2 regions of the Tardiphaga alba genome follow, and region 2 is predicted to be linked to the other one. Evidence: predicted binding sites of a transcription regulator. Region 2 holds the regulator's gene; the other holds the start of a gene.

Region 1 (7,385 bases), 2.2 Mb from region 2:
CTGAGATCACGCCCAGCGCGGACAGCTTGGCTTCACGCGGGCCGGAAATGATCTGGATCTCGCAACCGCAGATCTTCTCTGCGGCGGCGATGAAGTCCGGACCATTACTGGCATCGCGCGCTGCCGCCGTCGCGATCGCGTAGACGCGACCGACCTTCATGATCTTGCAGAGCGCACGGAAACGCCGAAGCGCCACCAGTGCCTTGTCGACGGCGTCCTTCGCGAGCAGGCCGGTGCTCTGCACCTCGCGGCCGAGACCGCACAAGGCCTTCTCGTTGAAGATCGTGACGAGACTGCGCGTCAGCGATTCATAGACGACGAGACGAACGGAATTCGAACCGATATCGATGACTGCGACACTGGAGGCGCGTTGAAGCGCACGCGCTACCACGAGTTGGTATCCTTACGACGACTGCTGGCGTTCTGAGCGGCGCGTGAGCCGCCGCGGCGATGATTTCTCAAGCGACTTTCCACGGCCAGACAGACTCGGATTCGTCATGAAGTAATTATGCACGTTGAAGGGCTCCTCGCCCTTCGCGGCCTTCATACGCGTTGACGACCCATCGGGCAACAATTGCCAGCTCTGTTCGTTGTCCTTCAGATTCGCGACCATAATCTGCTCGAGCACCTGCGTATGCACCGTCGGGTTCTGCAACGGGCACAGAACTTCGACGCGACGGTCCAGGTTGCGCGGCATCATGTCAGCCGATGAGATGTAGATCATCGCCTTCGGGCTCGGCAGGCCGTGTCCCATGCCGAAGCAGTAAATGCGGCAATGTTCCAGGAATCGACCGATGATCGACTTGACGCGGATGTTCTCCGACAGGCCGGGAACTCCGGGCCGCAGGCAACAAATACCGCGAATGATGAGTTCGATGGAAACCCCCGCCTTCGATGCTTCGTAAAGCGCATCGATAATGCCGGGATCGACCAGCGCATTCATCTTAAGCCAGATCGCAGCGGGCTTGCCGGCCCGTGCGAATTCCGCTTCGCCACGGATGTGGTCAATCATCTGCTTGCGCAGCGTCAATGGCGAAACCGCCATTTTCTCGATGTCGCTCGGCTCGGCGTAACCGGTGATGTAATTAAACACGCGCGCCACATCGCGGCCGATGATCGGATCGGACGTGAAGTAAGACAGATCGGTATAGATGCGCGCGGTGACCGGATGATAGTTGCCGGTGCCGGTATGCACATAGGTGGTGAGCGCACCACCTTCGCGGCGCACCACGAGCGAAAGCTTGGCGTGTGTCTTCAGTTCGAGGAAGCCATAGACCACCTGAACGCCGGCACGTTCGAGATCGCGTGCCCAGCGGATATTCGCTTCTTCGTCGAAACGCGCACGCAACTCGACCAGTGCCGTCACCGACTTGCCGGCTTCGGCGGCTTCCACCAGCGTACGAACGATCGGTGAATTGTTGGAGGTGCGATACAGCGTCTGCTTGATCGCGACCACATCCGGGTCGCGCGCCGCCTGCTGCAGAAACTGGACGACCACATCGAAGGATTCATACGGGTGGTGAACCACCAGGTCCTTCTGGCGGATTGCCGCAAAGATATCGCCACCATGATCGCGCACGCGCTCGGGATGGCGCGGCACATAAGGCACGAATTCCAAGTCCGGGCGATCGAGGCGCGTCAGCTGCGACACCTCGTTCATGGCGAGAATGCCATCGACCAGCAGAATCTCGTCGTCCGACGTCGCCAGCGCACGTTGCACGAAAGCACGCAATTCGACCGGCATGGTCGCTTCGATTTCAAGCCGGATCACCGAACCGCGGCGGCGGCGCTTCAATGCCGTTTCGAACAGGCGAACGAGATCCTCCGCCTCTTCTTCCACTTCGAGTTCGCTGTCGCGGATGATGCGGAACGCGCCCTGCCCCTGCACCACATAGCCGGGGAAGAGACGGCCGATGAACAGACCCGTGGCCTGCTCCAGCGTGATGAGTCGGACTTCGCCGTTCTTGCCTGGGCTTGGCAAACGAATGAAGCGATCGATCTTGCCGGGCATGCGGATCAGGGCGTTCATCGTCTTGCCGTCGGCGACGCGCGACAGATGCAGCGCGATGGTGAAACCGAGGCTGGGGATGAACGGGAATGGATGCGCGGGATCGATGGCCAGCGGCGTCAGCAGCGGGAAGATATTGTGCAGGAAGTGATCTTCGATCCAGGTCCGTTCGGCCTTGCTGACGTCCTTGCCGTCGAGCAGCACGATACCGACATCGGCGAGCATGCTTCGCTGATCCCGCCAGATCGCTTGCTGGTCGGTCGCCAGTTTGGACACGGCATTGTTGATCAGCACGAGCTGTTCGGACGGGGTCAATCCGTCCGGGCTACGCTCGCTTATGCCTTCACGGACCTGCGCCTTGATACCGGCGACGCGAACCATGAAAAATTCGTCGAGATTGTTCGCAGAGATCGACAGGAAGCGAACCCGCTCCAGTGCGGGGTGACCGGGATTGACCGATTCCTCGAGGACGCGACGATTGAAATGGAGCCAGGAGAGTTCGCGATTGATGAAACGCTCCGGTCCGGAAGCGATCGCCTCCGCCAGCTTCGCTTCGCCCTTTTTCTCTTCAATCACAATCTCTTCCGCGGAATCCATCAGGTTGTAATCCATCCTGTTCAAGCAAGGCCGACGTATCAGCCGATCGACGCGGACAATGTGTTAGTTGCGTGACAGTTCGATGACATTGAGAAACCGCAATGCTGTCCCGTCAAGGCGCAATGCGGCTCACGCGCACCATTCTACCTGGACAAATGTCAGGAATCGCGAAGCAGTTCCGCGGCCAATGCACGTGTCACAGGGCGCCCGAGACGCAAGGCTTCGGCATCGAGCAGCTCGACCGTCCGCCGCGCCGCAGCAAAAGACCGTTCGATCCGGCTGGCGACGTAATTCACCACATTCTCGTCGATGGACAATTGGCGGTCGGCGCACAATTTCACGATCAATGCCCTGAAAAGATGGTCATCTGGCGCTTTCAGGTGAACGACCGGCAGCGCCCGCAGCCGTGACCGGAGGTCGCGCAGATCGATCTCCATGGCCGCCGGGGCGATACGGGCGGTGATCAGCACGTGGGCCTCATCCTCCCGCGCCAGATTGAGCAGGTGGAATAGTGCGCGCTCGTCGAAGCAGCCGGCCTGAAGGTCTTCCACCACGACCGCGCCGGTCACCAGCGCTGCCGGCACTGTGGCCGCCGTCAGCGACTGTACCGTAGTCGATCGCGCACCGGCCTGCTCGGCCCAGATCGCCGCCAGATGGCTCTTGCCGGCGCCTTCCGGCCCGACCAGCACCATCACCCGGTTGGGCCAGTCCGGCCAACCATCGACCAGTCCCAGCGCTTCGGCATTGGCCGAGCCTTCCAGAAAATCGTCGCGTGACAGGCTCTCTGCGTGTGGCAGGGCAAATGCGAGTTGACGGGGTTGGACGCGGACAGCCACGCAGATACTCCAGGCCGGGTGACCGGCAATTACTCAGGGCGCGCGCCCGTCTCGATCGTGCTCATGTGCCTCACCCACTCGACCAGGTAAAGGCTGACGGAAGCGAGAGTCAGGACAGTCACAAAACCCATTAAAATCAAATCGTAAGGCGAGGATTTGAAACCAAATCCGAGGGCAGCGAGAACCAAAGCGGCGAACGCGACCTGCGCGACCGTATTGAGCTTCGACACCATCAGAGGCTTCATGGGGATCGGCTTGCCGAACAGCCAAGAGACGATCACGGCCCCCACGATCATGATATCCCGCGACACCACCAGAATCACGAGCCAGCGCGGCACTGCCCCCATATCCCCAGGGACACATAGATCGAGACGAGCAGCGCCTTGTCAGCCAGCGGATCAAGCAAGGCCCCGAGCTCGCTGGCCATGTTGAAGCGCTTGGCGAGGAAGCCGTCCACGGCATCGCTGACGCCGGCAATGACAAAAACCGCAAAAGCGATCTCCATCTGGCCGGATGCGATCGCCCAGACGACGATGGGAACCAGCAGGATGCGGCCCAGAGTGATGATGTTCGGGATGCTCAACTGGTGTTTTCCGGCTTCGGCTCCTGCCAAAATCCGAGCGTGGCGGCTCTGACCGGCTAACCGCCTAGATAGTAGCCGGGATAGCGTTTACGAGCCATTGCGCGTCTGCAATTTCCGACGTAACCAGCGGAAAATTCACAATTTCGCAGTTCGCCAGGATACCGGGCATGACCGACCAGAAAAAAGGCCTCACTTACGCGGATGCAGGCGTCGATATCGATGCGGGCAATCGCCTGGTGGACCTCATCAAGCCGATGGTGCGCGCCACCGCCCGCCCCGGCGCCGATGCCGAGATCGGCGGCTTTGGCGGATTGTTCGACCTCAAGGCAGCCGGCTTCAAAGACCCGATCCTGGTGGCGGCCACAGACGGTGTCGGCACCAAGGTCAAGATCGCCATCGAGGCCAATGTCCATAACGGGATCGGCATCGACCTCGTCGCCATGTCGGTGAATGACCTCGTCGTCCAGGGCGCCGAGCCGCTGTTCTTCCTCGACTATTTCGCCTGCGGCAAGCTAGACCCGGAAGCCACTGCATCGATCGTCGCCGGTATCGCCGAAGGCTGCCGCGAGTCCGGCTGTGCCCTGATCGGTGGCGAGACCGCGGAGATGCCCGGCCTCTACAAGGACGGCGACTATGACCTCGGCGGCTTCTCCGTCGGCGCGGCCGAGCGGGGCACCCTTCTCCCCACCAAGGACATGGCGGTCGGCGATGCCGTGATCGGCCTGGCCTCGTCGGGTGTCCACTCCAACGGCTTCTCGCTGGTCCGCAAGATCGTCGAGCGCACCGGCCTGTCCTATGCCGACAAGGCGCCGTTCTCCCCCGTGATGACGCTGGGCGGGGCGCTGCTAACCCCGACCAAGCTCTATGTGAAATCCTGCCTACGCGCGATCCGCGAGACCGGCGCCGTGAAGGGCCTCGCCCATATCACCGGCGGCGGCTTCACCGACAATATCCCGCGCGTACTGCCGTCGGGGCTCGGCGTTCGCATCGATCTGCCTGCCCTCACCGTCCTGCCCGTCTTCAAGTGGCTCGCCGCCGAAGGCGACATCGCCGAACTCGAACTGCTGCGCACCTTCAATTGCGGCATCGGCATGATCGCCATCGTCAAGCGCGAGGCTGTCCAGCAGGTGATGGATATCCTGCGCGAGAGCGGCGAAACCGTTTCGCTGCTCGGCGATGTGATCGAAGCCAAGGGCGACGAGCGCGTGGTCTATGACGGGCATCTCGACCTGAAACTGTGAGGCCATGATGCGTCCCGTCGCCATCCTGATTTCCGGCCGCGGATCGAACATGTCCGCGCTGATCGAAGCCGCCGCTGCCGATGGCTTCCCCGCGGAGATCGCGCTCGTGATCTCCAACCGCGCCGACGCCCCGGGCCTCGCCAATGCAGAGGCCAATGGCATCAAGACGCTGGTGATCGAGAGCAAGCCATTCGGCAAGGACCGCGCCGGCTTCGAGAAATTGCTGCAGGCAGCACTCGATGAGCACAAGATCGAAGTGATCTGCCTCGCCGGCTTCATGCGCCTGTTCACCGCCGAATTCGTGCAGCACTGGTATGGCCGGATGCTGAACATCCACCCGTCGCTGCTGCCATCCTTCCCCGGCCTCGACCCACACGGCCAGGCGCTGCGTGCCGGCGTGAAGATCTCCGGCGCCACCGTGCATTTCGTGATCCCGGAAACCGACGCCGGCCCGATCGTGATGCAGGGCGCCGTGCCCGTCGCTCCCGACGACACATCGGAAACGCTGGCAGCGCGCGTGCTCGGCGTCGAGCACCAGATCTATCCGCAGGCGCTCCGCCTGCTGGCGACTGACGGTATCAAGATCGATGGCGACGTGACGACCAGCACCGCCGGCGTCGATGCAGACGACAGCCTGATCGCACCGATGGTGATTTGAGCCTTCATTGCGAGGTCAGGGAAAGCCTTCGGCTTTCCCCTTAGCGAAGCGACGAAGCAATCCAGCTCTGGGCTTTCTGGATTGTTTCGCCCAAACGAATTGCTTTGCAATTCGTCAGGGCTCGCAATGACGAAATTTGTCAGCCCTTCACGAAGGCCAGCAGATCCGGATTAATCACATCCGCATGGGTCGTGCACATGCCATGCGGGAATCCGGGATAGGTCTTCAGGGTCCCGTTTTTCAACAGCTTGACCGACAGTGGTGCAGAGTCCGCGTAAGGCACGATCTGGTCGTCGTCGCCATGCATCACCAGCACCGGTACATCGATCGCCTTCAGATCTTCGGTGAAGTCGGTTTCCGAAAACGCCTTGATGCAATCGTAATGCGCCTTGGCGCCACCGATCATGCCTTGTCGCCACCAGTTGTCGATGACCCCCTGTGAGATCTTCGCGCCGGGACGGTTGAAGCCGTAGAACGGACCAGCCGGAACATCGATATAGAACTGCGCACGATTGGCGACCAGCGCGGCCCGAAACCCGTCAAACACTTCGAGCGGCAGGCCGCCCGGGTTTTTCTCGGTTTTCAGCATGATCGGCGGCACTGCGCCGATCAGCACGGCCTTGGCGACGCGGCCCTTCTTGGCGCGGGCCACATAGCGCGCAACCTCGCCGCCGCCGGTTGAGTGGCCGATATGCACGGCATCTTTGAGATCAAGCTTGTCGGTGAGCTCGATCAGATCGACGGCATAGGTGTCCATCTCATTGCCGGTGGCGGTCTGGGTGGATCTGCCATGGCCGCGACGGTCATGGGCGATGACGCGATAGCCGTTGTTGAGGAAGAACATCATCTGCGCATCCCAGTCGTCCGCGCTCAGCGGCCAGCCATGATGGAAGACGATCGGCTGCCCGGTGCCCCAGTCCTTGTAAAAGATATCCGTCCCGTCCTTGGTGGTGATGGTCGGCATTTGACGCTCCTTGCTGGCTTGGGAATCCGATGGGATCGATAGACGGCGTTTGCAAATCCTTCAAAGAACAAGTTCTTGAACGAACGAGAAATCCTGTAATCGGCGCCGCTGTAACGTCACTACCTTGTGTATTCTATCCGCGTCTTGGACATTCGTACGCCCCAGCTTAGCGCAAAGAACGGGCAAGCGGTTGCCCGCAATTAGGGCGACCACTCCTCACTTTGTCATTGCTGGCCTATATTTATTGTACGTATAGTCCAGTTATTGACACATCTCAATTGCGAGACGCGCAATCGCTGCAGCTTCTCGATGGAATTCTCGCATGAGCGTATCACCCGATTACGACATCTTCGACGCCGGCGATGTGACGCTGCAATCCGGCACGATCTTCCCCGGGCTGAAGCTTGCCTACAAGACCTATGGCAAGCTCAATGCCGACAAATCGAATGCGATCCTGTATCCGACCTCCTTCTCGGCTCAGCATGTCGATATCGACTG
Region 2 (7,385 bases):
CTTGAACCCGATTTACGTCTCGCGCCGTCGCAACGACAAGATCGTCCGCGGTCTGTGCATGGGTGCCGCCATCTTCGGTGTCACCTGGCTCGCTTTGATCCTGTTCACGTTGTTCTACAACGGCCTTGCCGGCCTCAGCGTGCAGATCTTCACCCAGAACACGCCGCCCCCCGGCTCCACCGAAGGTGGCCTGCTCAATGCCATCGTCGGTTCGGTCATCATGACGGTGATCGGCGTCGGCATCGGTGCGCCGCTTGGCCTGTTCGCCGGCACCTATCTGGCGGAATACGGCAAGCACGACAAACTCACCTCGGTGATCCGCTTCATCAACGACGTGCTGCTGTCGGCGCCTTCGATCATCATCGGCCTGTTCGTTTACGGCGCGGTGGTTGTTCCGATGGGTGGCTTCTCGGCCTTCGCCGGTTCTCTTGCGCTCGCCGTGATCGTCATCCCGGTGGTCGTCCGCACCACGGAAGACATGCTCGGCCTTGTTCCGAACCCGCTGCGTGAAGCAGCCTCGGCGCTCGGCCTGCCGCGCTCGCTGGTGATCAAGCGGATCGCCTATCGTGCGGCTCGTGCCGGTCTCATCACCGGCGTGCTGCTGGCGACCGCCCGTGTCGCCGGTGAAACGGCACCGCTGCTGTTCACCGCACTGAGCAATCAGTTCTTCAGCCTGGATCTCGGTAAGACGATGGCCAACCTCCCGGTCACCATCAACAACTTCGTCCAGAGCCCCTACGAATACTGGAAGCAGCTCGCCTGGAGCGGCGCGCTGATCATCACCCTGACCGTCCTTGCCCTGAACATTGGCGCGCGCTTGCTCGGCGCCGAGAGGAAAGCAAAATGAGTGATCTCTCTGTGTCCGCTGCCAATCCCAGCGTTTCGATGCCGCCGTCCATGATCCAGGGCGATACCCGCCCCAAGGTCAGCGTACGCGACCTGAACTTCTATTACGGCGAACACCACGCCCTGAAGAAGATCAACCTGAACCTCGCCACCAACCGCGTGACCGCCTTCATCGGTCCGTCGGGTTGCGGCAAGTCCACGCTGCTGCGGATCTTCAACCGCATGTATGACCTCTATCCGGGTCAGCGCGCGGAAGGTCAGGTCATGCTCGACAGCCAGAACATTCTGGACCCGAAGCTGGACCTCAACCTGCTGCGTGCCCGCATCGGCATGGTGTTCCAGAAGCCGACCCCGTTCCCGATGACGATCTATGAAAACATCGCCTTCGGCATCCGCCTCTACGAAAAGATTTCCAAGGCGGAGATGGACGTGCGCGTAGAGAAGGCGCTGCGTGGCGGTGCGCTCTGGAACGAGGTCAAGGACAAGCTCAACGCTTCGGGCCTGTCGCTCTCGGGCGGTCAGCAGCAGCGTCTGTGCATCGCGCGCACCATCGCGGTGCGTCCGGAAGTGATCCTGTTCGACGAACCGTGCTCGGCGCTCGATCCGATCTCGACCGCCAAGGTCGAAGAGCTGATCGACGAATTGAAGGATCAGTACACGATCGCGATCGTGACCCACAACATGCAGCAGGCTGCGCGTGTCTCCGACACCACCGCCTTCATGTATCTCGGCGAGCTGGTTGAATTCGATCAGACCAACAAGATCTTCACTTCGCCGAGCGATCGCCGCACCCAGGATTACATCACCGGCCGTTTCGGCTGACGCGACATTATCGCGAGAGGATTGAGCTATGGCTTTTGAACACACGACCAAGGCCTTCGACGACGACCTCCAGGAACTTACCCGCCTCGTCGCCGAGATGGGTGGCCTAGCCGAGCGTCAGATCGCAGAGTCCGTCGATGCCTTGATCCGCCGCGACGTCGCCCTCGGCGCACGCGTGGTGGCCACTGACGCTGAAATCGATCACCTGCAACGGGCGATCGAAGAACGCGCCGTCCTGACGATCGCCAAGCGTCAGCCGATGGCCGTCGATCTGCGCGAAATCGTTGGTGCGCTCCGCGTTGCCACCGATCTCGAACGTATCGGCGATCTCTCCAAGAATATCGGCAAGCGCGTCAATGCGCTGGACAGCGATTTCCACCCGCTGAAGCTGATCCGCGGTCTCGAACACATGACTGATCTGGTCAACACCCAGGTCAAGGCTGTGCTCGATGCCTATGCCGCCCACGACCTGCCGGCAGCGATGACGGTCTGGAAGGGCGACGAAGAGATCGACGCGATCTGCACCTCGCTGTTCCGCGAACTTTTGACCTATATGATGGAAGATCCGCGTAACATCTCGTTCTGTATCCATCTGATGTTCTGCGCCAAGAACATCGAGCGGATCGGCGATCACGCGACCAATATCGCCGAGACCGTGTTCTACATGATCGAAGGTCAGCAGATGGTCGACAAGCGCCCGAAGGGCGACATGACCAACTTCGCGACTCCGGTGAGCTAAGGCTTCTCGCGGCGAGCCGAGCTCGCCGCGACTTGCTCGCCTTTGCCGCACGACAGATAGGAAACTAGCCATATGAACGCGCGCATTCTGGTAGTGGAAGACGAGGAAGCTCTGACCACGCTGCTGCGCTACAATCTCGACGCCGAAGGTTACGACGTCGAGACGGTTGCCCGCGGCGACGATGCCGACACCCGCTTGAAAGAGCGCGTGCCGGACCTCGTGGTCCTCGACTGGATGTTGCCCGGCCTGTCCGGCATCGAACTGTGCCGTCGCCTGCGGGCCCGGCCGGAAACCAAGGCATTGCCGATCATCATGCTCACCGCCCGCGGTGAGGAAAGCGAGCGCGTTCGTGGCCTTGCGACCGGCGCTGACGATTACATCGTCAAGCCGTTCTCGGTGCCTGAGCTGCTCGCCCGCGTGAAGGGTCTCCTGCGTCGCGCGGCGCCGGAGCGTCTCGCCACCGTGCTGGCTTTCGGCGATATCGAGCTGGATCGCGACAAGCGCCGTGTGGTGCGCGCCGCCCGTCCGATCGATCTCGGCCCGACCGAATACCGGTTGCTCGAATTCTTCCTCGAGCATCCCGGCCGCGTGTTCAGCCGCGAGCAACTGCTCGACAGCGTCTGGGGCCGCGACATCTATATCGACGAGCGCACCGTTGACGTGCACATCGGTCGTCTCCGCAAGCTGCTCAATCCGGCCGGCGAACCCGACCCGATCCGCACCGTGCGCGGCGCTGGCTACGCGCTCGATGATCGCTTCGACAAGGCGGCGGAGTAAGGCGCCGCTGGCATTGTTAGACACCGTCATGGCCGGGCTTGTCCCGGCCATCTACGTCTTTGCCTTGGTCGAGGCGTGGATACCCGGCATACGCCGGGCATGACGGCGGTAAATCAGGCGTTTCTCAACGATCTAAAAACAAAAATGCCCGGCTCATCGCCGGGCATTTTTTGTTTGTGCTGTTTGCTGCAATCAGCGCACCGGCTTCGGTGCTGCGCGACGGCGGTCGCTCGCCGGCTGGTAGGCGATGCGCGAATGGTGCGCGCAATAGGGTGCGCCGGCCACGGACTTGCCGCCGCAGAAGTAGAAGTCGGCGCTGGCGGGATCGCCCACCGGCCAATGACAGGTGGCGTCGTTGAGCTCGACCAGCTGCAGGCGCTGGCTGATCGGGATGACGTTATCGACCGAGATCGGGTCCGGCTCCATCTCGACTTCGTAATTGTGCGCGAGAGCGGTATTGCCGCGGGCGATCGGGCGCGGCATCCGCACCATCTGCTGGGCGGGACGTGGCTTGCGCGGCCGCGGGGCAGCAGACGAGGGGCTCTTCGCGCGGCCCGACAGGCCCAGGCGATGGACTTTACCGATGACGGCGTTGCGGGTGACGTTACCGAGTTCCGCGGCGATCTGGCTCGCGGAAAGGCCGCCTTCCCAGAGTTTCTTCAATTGTTCGACGCGATCGTCGGTCCATGTGATTACCGTCATCGCATAATCCCTTCGTAGGCGCAGAACCAAAACGGGCCGCCGCGCTGCGATCTGAAACCTCAAAAACCTCGTGGTCAGAATCCCTTAGCGCTCACCGGGCGCGCTATCGCGTCCGGCCTTACGCCGCACTTATGGTGTCAAAGGGTCAACTGCCGCACGAGATGTCGTATCCGACAAGCGAAAAACTACAATATGGCGCGACTCACGCGCAAGAGTCGGGCGAGTCACATCCACATGCTTTGTGTCAACCAAACAAGAAAATCTGCTTTTTTGACGACCTCGTGTGACTTCAAGGCCTCAGTGCGCGGTTGACACCCTGCACAACGCCCATAGAATAATGCGCGCGTGCCGCCCGAGAAGGGCGGCACGTTTCGTTTTGAGGGTCTTTTGTCCGGTGTCGTACGGACGTCACGGACTCAAGACCACAGCTATTGATCGGAACGGTTATGACCAGCAACGCACCATCCTCGCAAATTTCTCAGGCGCATCTGCTGCCTGTCTTCGCGCGCGCGGATGTTGCCTTCGAGCGCGGTGAAGGTTCCTGGCTGATCTCGACCACCGGCGAGCGCTATCTCGATTTTACCAGCGGCGTCGCGGTGAATTCGCTCGGCCACGCGCATCCGCATATGGTCCAGGCGCTGCAAGAGCAGGCCACAAAATTGTGGCACATGTCGAACCTGTTCAAGAGCCCGGATGGCGAGCGCCTCGCTGCGCGGCTGTGCGAAAACTCGTTTGCCGACTTCGTGTTCTTCGCCAATTCCGGCGCCGAGGCGATGGAATGCGCGCTGAAGGTCACGCGCCACTATCATTTCTCCAAGGGAAACCCGGAGCGCACGCGCATCATCACGTTTGAAGGCGCGTTCCATGGCCGTACCCTCGGCACGCTGGCTGCTACCGGCGCCGCCAAGTATCTCGAAGGCTATGGCAAGCCGCTCGACGGCTTCGACCAGGTGCCGCTCGGCGATCTCGATGCGGTGAAGGCCGCTATCGGTCCGGAGACTGCTGGCATCGTGATCGAGCCGCTGCAGGGCGAAGGCGGCGTGCGCGCGGCTTCGAACGCCTTTTTCAAGGCGCTACGCGAGCTGTGCGACAAACACGGCATCCTGCTGATCTTCGACGAAGTGCAGACCGGCATGGGCCGCACCGGCACGCTGTTCGCCTATGAGCGCCTTGGCGTGACGCCGGACGTGATGTCGCTGGCCAAGGCGCTCGGCGGCGGCTTCCCGATCGGCGCGTGCCTTGTTACGGCTGCTGCTGCCGAGGGCATGGCGCCCGGCTCGCATGGCTCGACCTTTGGCGGCAATCCGCTGGCGGTGGCGGCTGCGAATTCCGTGCTCGACGTGATGCTGAAGCCCGGCTTCTTCGATCAGGTCAACAAAATGACGCTGCTGCTGAAGCAGAAGCTCGCCGGCGTGGTCGATCGCTATCCGACCGTGCTGCAGGAAGTGCGTGGCGAGGGCATGCTGATCGGCCTCAAGGCCGTCGTCCCGGCGCCGGATCTCGTCGGCGCGCTGCGCGATGCCAAGTTGCTGACAGTTGGTGCTGGTGACAACGTCGTGCGTTTCTTGCCGCCGCTGATCGTCACCGAAAGCGATATCGACGAAGCCGTGCAGCGTCTGGAACAGGCTTGCACCGTGTTTTCGAAGGGAGCGGCATAATGAGTACGCCGCGGCACTTCCTCGACCTCACGGCAGTCTCTGCCAGTGAGTTGCGCAATATTCTCGACGCAGCCGGCGCCATGAAGGCGAAGCTGAAGAGCAACGGTCTCGAAGACAATCGCCCGCTGAAGAACAAGACGCTGGCGATGATCTTCGAAAAGCCCTCGACGCGCACCCGCGTGTCGTTCGAGGTCGGCATGCGTCAGCTCGGCGGCGAAGTCGTCATGCTCACCGGCGCCGAAATGCAGCTCGGTCGCGGCGAGACGATTGCCGACACGGCGCGCGTGCTGTCGCGCTTTGTCGATATCATCATGATCCGTATCCTCAATCATGACTCGCTGATGGAGCTGGCAAACAACGCAACCGTGCCGGTCATCAACGGCCTGACGCGTTTTTCGCATCCGTGCCAGGTGATGGCCGACGTGATGACCTATGAAGAGCATCGCGGCTCGATCAAGGGACGGACGGTGGCCTGGGTCGGCGACGACAACAATGTGCTGATGTCCTGGGCGCATGCCGCAGAGCGCTTCCAGTTCAAGCTGAACATCGCGACCCCGCCGCAGCTCTCGCCGAAGAAGGCGTTCAAGGACTGGGCCAAGGGCTCGGGCGCGAACATCACCTTCTCCAACGATGCCGATGCCATGGTGAAGGGTGTCGATTGCGTCGTCACTGACACCTGGGTCTCCATGGGCGACAAGGAAGGCGAGATGCGCCACAACCTGCTGCGCCCGTATCAGGTCAACGAACGCCTGATGGGCCTCGCGCACAAGGACGCGCTGTTCATGCACTGCCTGCCCGCGCATCGCGGTGAGGAAGTCACGGACGCGGTGATCGACGGTCCGCAGTCCGTGGTGTTCGACGAGGCCGAAAACCGCCTGCATGCCCAGAAGGGTATTTTGGCCTGGTGCCTCAACGCGGTGAGGTGAGGAACTCTTTCTTCCCTCTCCCCCTGCACAGCTTCGCTGTGCTTGGGGAGAAGGAAGAGGGCTGCCGTATTTGGATCGGGTTCCTCGCCCTTCCGTTTCCGCTCCATGGTCACTAAATAGCGGCCATGACCTCATTCTCCGATCAAAATCTCCAGCCCGACACCCCATGCGCGCGCCATCCTCCGTTCCGGTCGATGACGCCGTGTTGCCGTTCGACGTTGCGCCGCTCGATCTGCGCGGTCGGCTGACGCGGCTGGGGCCGGCGCTCGACGAACTGCTTTCCAAGCACGATTACCCGACGCCGGTGGCAAAGCTGCTGGGCGAGGCGATCGTGCTGACCACTCTGCTTGGCTCGGCGCTCAAGTTTGACGGCCGTTTCATCCTGCAGACCCAGACCGATGGTCCGGTGTCGCTGATGATCGTCGATTTCCGTGCGCCCGATCGCATGCGCGCCTATGCGCGCTTCGATGCCGAGCGCCTGAAGGACGGCCTTTCAACGGCAGAGCTGCTGGGCAAGGGCCATCTTGCGATGACGGTCGATCAAGGGCCGGATATGAGCCGCTATCAGGGCATGGTCGCGCTGGACGGCGGTACGCTGGAAGATGCTGCCCACGAATATTTCCTGCGCTCCGAGCAGATTCCGACCAAGGTGCGCCTTGCCGTCGGCGAGGAGTGGCGCGGCGGCGAAGGCGGTCCGACCCATGGCTGGCGCGGCGGCGGCATGCTGCTGCAATTCCTGCCCAAGGCATCCGACCGTGCGCAGCGCGACATGCATGCCGGCGACGTACCCGAGGGCGCCGATATCGACGTGGTGCCCGAGGATGACGCCTGGGTCGAAGGTCAGTCGCTGATCTCGACGGTGGAGGATGTCGAACTGATCGATCCCGATCTGTCTGGCGAGCGGCTGCTGTTCCG

Evidence for each region. Region 2 encodes PhoB, which activates phosphate uptake and scavenging genes when phosphate is short. Its sites were predicted from a motif close to TGTCATNNANCTGTCAT; they were not measured.
Region 1: a site for PhoB is predicted at 2,677-2,693, ahead of RPMA_RS13580 (RNA degradosome polyphosphate kinase). Genes of this name have one in related genera too.

The regions. Positions count from the first base shown of each region.
Region 1 is NZ_CP036498.1:2,847,818-2,855,202, reverse strand. Features, by position in the region: gene ppx (exopolyphosphatase) at 1-391, opposite strand, end outside; gene RPMA_RS13580 (RNA degradosome polyphosphate kinase) at 404-2,605, opposite strand; gene RPMA_RS13575 (P-loop NTPase family protein) at 2,764-3,441, opposite strand; partial or broken gene RPMA_RS13570 (CDP-alcohol phosphatidyltransferase family protein) at 3,471-4,024, opposite strand; gene purM (phosphoribosylformylglycinamidine cyclo-ligase) at 4,192-5,265, shown strand; gene purN (phosphoribosylglycinamide formyltransferase) at 5,270-5,923, shown strand; gene RPMA_RS13555 (alpha/beta fold hydrolase) at 6,063-6,887, opposite strand; gene RPMA_RS13550 (alpha/beta fold hydrolase) at 7,210-7,385, shown strand, end outside.
Region 2 is NZ_CP036498.1:600,740-608,124, forward strand. Features, by position in the region: gene pstA (phosphate ABC transporter permease PstA) at 2-847, shown strand; gene pstB (phosphate ABC transporter ATP-binding protein PstB) at 844-1,668, shown strand; gene phoU (phosphate signaling complex protein PhoU) at 1,697-2,407, shown strand; gene phoB (phosphate regulon transcriptional regulator PhoB) at 2,480-3,184, shown strand; gene RPMA_RS02860 (GcrA family cell cycle regulator) at 3,377-3,886, opposite strand; gene RPMA_RS02865 (aspartate aminotransferase family protein) at 4,333-5,544, shown strand; gene argF (ornithine carbamoyltransferase) at 5,544-6,470, shown strand; gene RPMA_RS02875 (Hsp33 family molecular chaperone) at 6,637-7,385, shown strand, end outside.